Regions from separate parts of the Variovorax sp. J31P207 genome, predicted to be linked through region 1. Evidence: riboswitches for the same ligand, from Rfam matches in the RefSeq annotation. Region 1 holds a riboswitch; the other holds the start of a gene.
What was found. Region 1 has a riboswitch for S-adenosylhomocysteine ahead of metH (methionine synthase). Riboswitches for the same ligand answer to the same signal wherever they lie in the genome.
Positions count from the first base shown of each region.

Region 2: another riboswitch for S-adenosylhomocysteine. It lies ahead of ahcY (adenosylhomocysteinase); the one in region 1 lies ahead of metH (methionine synthase).

Region 1 covers NZ_JASZYN010000003.1:106,787-109,245, forward strand. Annotated here, with positions in the region: gene QTI68_RS11590 (LysR family transcriptional regulator) at 1-334, opposite strand, end outside; gene QTI68_RS11595 (PACE efflux transporter) at 437-874, shown strand; S-adenosyl-L-homocysteine riboswitch at 883-975, shown strand; gene metH (methionine synthase) at 998-2,459, shown strand, end outside.
Region 2 covers NZ_JASZYN010000007.1:486,738-489,196, reverse strand. Annotated here, with positions in the region: gene QTI68_RS25430 (peptide chain release factor 3) at 1-455, opposite strand, end outside; gene QTI68_RS25425 (hypothetical protein) at 518-1,162, opposite strand; S-adenosyl-L-homocysteine riboswitch at 1,258-1,327, shown strand; gene ahcY (adenosylhomocysteinase) at 1,392-2,459, shown strand, end outside.

The DNA.
Region 1 (2,459 bases):
GCGGCCCGCTCCAGGGCGCGGCCAGCAACTCGGGCGCAATGGCCAGCGTCAGCCGGTTCTCCAGCCCCTGGGTCAGCGCCAGCGCCTGGACCTGAAGCTGCTTGAGTTGCGCCGCCAGCAGTCGCGCCTGCGGCTCCAGCGATCGCGCGGACGCGGTCGGCTGCGGCTCGCGGCCGCTGCGGTCGAACAAGCTGAGGTCGAGCTCGGCTTCGAGACTGGCAATCGCCATGCTGACCGCCGAGGGCACCCGGCCCAGCGCCCGCGCCGCTGCCGAGAAGGAGCCGTGATCGACCACCGCGAGAAACACCGCCACGCTGTCGCTGGAAAATCCCACGGCCGCCCCGATCTATCATTAAAACTGAAAGAAGATGACTTTTTATATCAGATAAAACAACATAAAGTCCATCCCAACGCCAACCAACACAGGATCGATTTCATGCAAGGGCTCAAGCGCCGCGTCGTCTACATCAGCCTCTACGAGGGCATCGCCATCGTCGCGGCGAGCGCGGGCCTGGCACTCATGTCCGGCCAGGGGCTGGGCCATTCGGGCGTGCTGGCGGTCATCGCCTCGGTCATCGCCGTGCTCTGGAACCTGTCGTTCAACGCCCTGTTCGAGCGCTGGGAGTCCGGCCAGGCGGTGCGCGGCCGCAGCCTGCGCCGCCGGATCGCCCACGCGATCGGCTTCGAAGGCGGCCTGGTCGCCTTCCTGGTGCCGGTGTTCGCCTGGTGGCTCGGCGTCAGTCTCTGGGAGGCGCTGGTGATGGACCTCGGCCTGGTGGTTTTCTTCCTGGTCTACACCTTCATCTTCAACTGGGCCTTCGACGCCATCTTCGGCTTGCCGGCATCGGCCGCCGGCGCCGTCCAGCCAGCGTAAAATCCGCGGCTCCCAAGGAGCGTTGCAGCGCCGCCGGCCGTCTGGCCGGCCGCGTCAGGCTTGGGCTTCCAGGCACTGGAGTGCAACGACGCTCGCCTGACCCCGTTTCCACAGGTGAGCCCCATGCCAATCGATTCTTCCGCGTCCCAGATTCCGCCCCCGATGAAGCTGTCCGGCCTCGAGCCGGTGCAGATCGGCGACGGCGCGCTGTTCGTCAACATCGGCGAGCGCACCAACGTCACCGGCTCCAAGGCCTTCGCGCGGATGATCCTGAACGGCCAGTTCGAGGAAGCGCTGGCGGTGGCGCGCCAGCAGGTCGAGAACGGCGCCCAGGTCATCGACATCAACATGGACGAGGCCATGCTCGACAGCAAGGCCGCGATGGTGCGCTTCCTGAACCTGATCGCGAGCGAGCCCGACATCGCGCGGGTGCCGATCATGGTCGACAGCTCGAAGTGGGACGTGATCGAGGCCGGCCTGCGCTGCATCCAGGGCAAGGGAATCGTCAACTCGATCAGCATGAAAGAGGGCGAGGACCAGTTCCGCCACCAGGCCCGGCTGCTGCGCCGCTACGGCGCCGCGGCGGTCGTGATGGCCTTCGACGAGAAGGGCCAGGCCGACACCTACGAGCGCAAGATCGAGATCTGCGAGCGCGCCTACCGCATCCTGGTCGACGAGATCGGCTTCCCGCCCGAGGACATCATCTTCGACCCGAACATCTTCGCGATCGCCACCGGCATCGAGGAGCACAACAACTACGCGGTCGACTTCATCAACGCGGTGCGTTGGATCAAGCAGAACCTGCCCGGCGCCAAGGTGTCGGGCGGGGTGTCGAACGTGAGCTTCAGCTTCCGCGGCAACGACCCGGTGCGCGAGGCCATCCACACCGTGTTCCTGTATCACGCGATCAAGGCCGGCATGGACATGGGCATCGTCAACGCCGGCATGGTCGGCGTCTACGACGACCTCGAGCCCGAGCTGCGCGAGCGGGTGGAGGACGTGGTGCTCAACCGCCGCCCCGATGCCGGCGAGCGCCTGGTGGAGGTCGCCGAGACCGCCAAGAGCGGCGCCAAGGACGAGAGCAAGAAGCTCGAATGGCGCGGCACGCCCGAGCATCCGGTGCACGTGAACCAGCGCCTGTCGCACGCCATGGTGCACGGCATCACCGACTTCATCGTGGAAGACACGGAAGAGGCCTACCAGCAGATCCTGGCCACCGGCGGGCGTCCGCTGCACGTGATCGAAGGCCCGCTGATGGCCGGCATGAACATCGTCGGCGACCTGTTCGGCCAGGGCAAGATGTTCCTGCCGCAGGTGGTGAAGTCGGCCCGCGTGATGAAGTCCGCGGTGGCACACCTCATTCCCTACATCGAGGAAGAAAAGCGTCAGGACGAGGCCGCCGGCCGCGACGTCCGCACCAAGGGCAAGATCGTCATCGCGACGGTCAAGGGCGACGTCCACGACATCGGCAAGAACATCGTCACGGTCGTGCTCCAGTGCAACAACTTCGAGGTCGTGAACATGGGCGTGATGGTGCCCTGCCACGAGATCCTGGCGCGCGCCAAGGTCGAGGGCGCCGACATCG
Region 2 (2,459 bases), on a different contig from region 1:
AGCAGCTCGAGCGGCTCGCGCACCTCGCGGTCCATCTTGTTGACGAAGGTGATGATCGGCGTGTCGCGCTGGCGGCAGACCTCGATCAGCCGGCGGGTCTGGGCTTCGACGCCGTTGGCGGCGTCGATCACCATCAGTGCCGAGTCGACTGCGGTCAGCACCCGGTAGGTGTCTTCGGAGAAGTCCTTGTGGCCGGGCGTGTCGAGCAGGTTGATGACGTGGTCGCGATAGACCATCTGCATCACCGACGAGGCCACCGAGATGCCGCGCTGCTTCTCGATCTCCATCCAGTCGGACGTCGCATGGCGCGAGGCCTTGCGGGCCTTGACCGAGCCGGCGATCTGGATCGCGCCCGAGAACAGCAGCAGCTTCTCGGTCAGCGTGGTCTTGCCGGCGTCCGGGTGGGAAATGATCGCAAAGGTGCGGCGGCGTTTGGTTTCGGAGGCGAAGGTCATGGTGAACGCGGTGCGCGCTCACGGGCGCGGTCTGCTGAAGGCAAAGCCCGCAATTTTACCGTTCACATCGGCGGCGTGAAGCCGTTGCGGCCCACCAGCAAGCTGGAGGCCGTCGGCTTGCCGTCCTTCAGCTGCGCCGTGACGACGACTTTCGCGCCCTGCACCACCAGCGCCTGCTGGTCGTCCTGGGCCGGCTTGAAGGTGACGATGGGCGTGCCGCGGGGCACGATCACGGTCTTTTCGCCGTCCTTGTAGCGCAGCACCAGCTTGCGGCCGCCCGGCACCGAGGACGGCGCGGCGGCGAGGGCCGAGACGGTGGCGTTGGTCATCGTGCCGTTGGGCATGTAGTCCCAGGGCCGGAAACCCTCGCCGGTGCCGCGCATGGCCTCCGGAAAGACCAGCACCTCGACCGCGCGCTGGGTGCCGTCGGGCTGGGGCAGCGAGCCGGCGCCGACGAAACTGTTGGGCTTGATCGCGTCCAGCGTGACCGGCAGCACCTCGACCACCCGCATGTCGGGCGGACGCACCATCGTGACGACCTCGCCGCTGCGGTCCTTGACGGTCAGCGAGGTGGCGTCGACATGGGCGATCACGCCGCGCACGCGCACCGGAGGCTGGGCCGCGCCCCCCTGGGCCCAAGCCGCGGTGGACAGAACGGCCGCTGCGGCGGCTGCAAGTGACAGGGCGAGGACGCTGGCTTTGGACATGGCGGAATTCGGTGCGGCAGTGGAGGGGAAGCGCAGTCTAGGCCGATCCGGCGCGCCTTGCTGGCGGCGGTCCGGCGGCTGGCGTTAAAATGCGCCGTTCCGAGGAGCGTTGCAGCGCCGTCAGGCGTGAGGCTCGGACCATCATCGCAACCACGCTCACCCGCTGTTCTCGCGGTGAGTCCGTTCCCCGAATGCAGTGGCCACTGTCAAACCCGCTTTGGAGCCCACAATGAGCGCTGTTCTCAAAACCACCCCCGTCTCGACCGCCGACCAGGCGATCGCCGACCTGTCCCTGGCCGCCTGGGGCCGCAAGGAAATCCGCATCGCCGAAACCGAGATGCCCGGCCTGATGGCGATCCGCGAGGAATTCGCCAAGGGCCAGGCGCTCAAGGGCGCGCGCATCACCGGCTCGCTGCACATGACGATCCAGACCGCCGTGCTGATCGAGACGCTGCAGGCCCTCGGTGCCACCGTGCGCTGGGCCTCGTGCAACATCTTCTCGACCCAGGACCACGCCGCCGCCGCCATCGCCGCCGCCGGCACGCCGGTGTTCGCGATCAAGGGCGAGTCGCTGACCGACTACTGGGACTACACCCACGCGATCTTCGAATTCGGCCCCAAGGGCTCGAAGGACGAAGGCCCGAACATGATCCTCGACGACGGCGGTGACGCCACCATGCTGATGCACCTGGGCCAGAAGGCCGAGAAGGACCTCGGCGTGCTGGCCAACCCGACCAGCGAAGAAGAACGCATCCTGTTCGCCGCGATCAAGGCCAAGCTGGCGGTCGATGCCACCTGGTACACCCGCAAGTCGGCCCAGATCATCGGCGTGACCGAAGAAACCACCACCGGCGTGCACCGCCTGAACGAGATGTCGGCCAAGGGCACGCTGCAGTTCCGCGCCATCAACGTCAACGACTCGGTCACCAAGAGCAAGTTCGACAACCTCTATGGCTGCCGCGAATCGCTGGTCGACGGCATCAAGCGCGCCACCGACGTGATGATCGCCGGCAAGGTCGCCTGCGTGGCCGGCTACGGCGACGTCGGCAAGGGCTCGGCCCAGGCCCTGCGCGCCCTCAGCGCCCAGGTCTGGGTGACCGAGATCGACCCGATCAACGCCCTGCAGGCCGCGATGGAAGGCTACAAGGTCGTCACGATGGAATACGCCGCCGACAAGGCCGACATCTTCGTCACCACCACCGGCAACCGCGACGTGATCCGCCACGAGCACATGGCCGCCATGAAGGACCAGGCGATCGTCTGCAACATCGGCCACTTCGACAACGAGATCGACGTC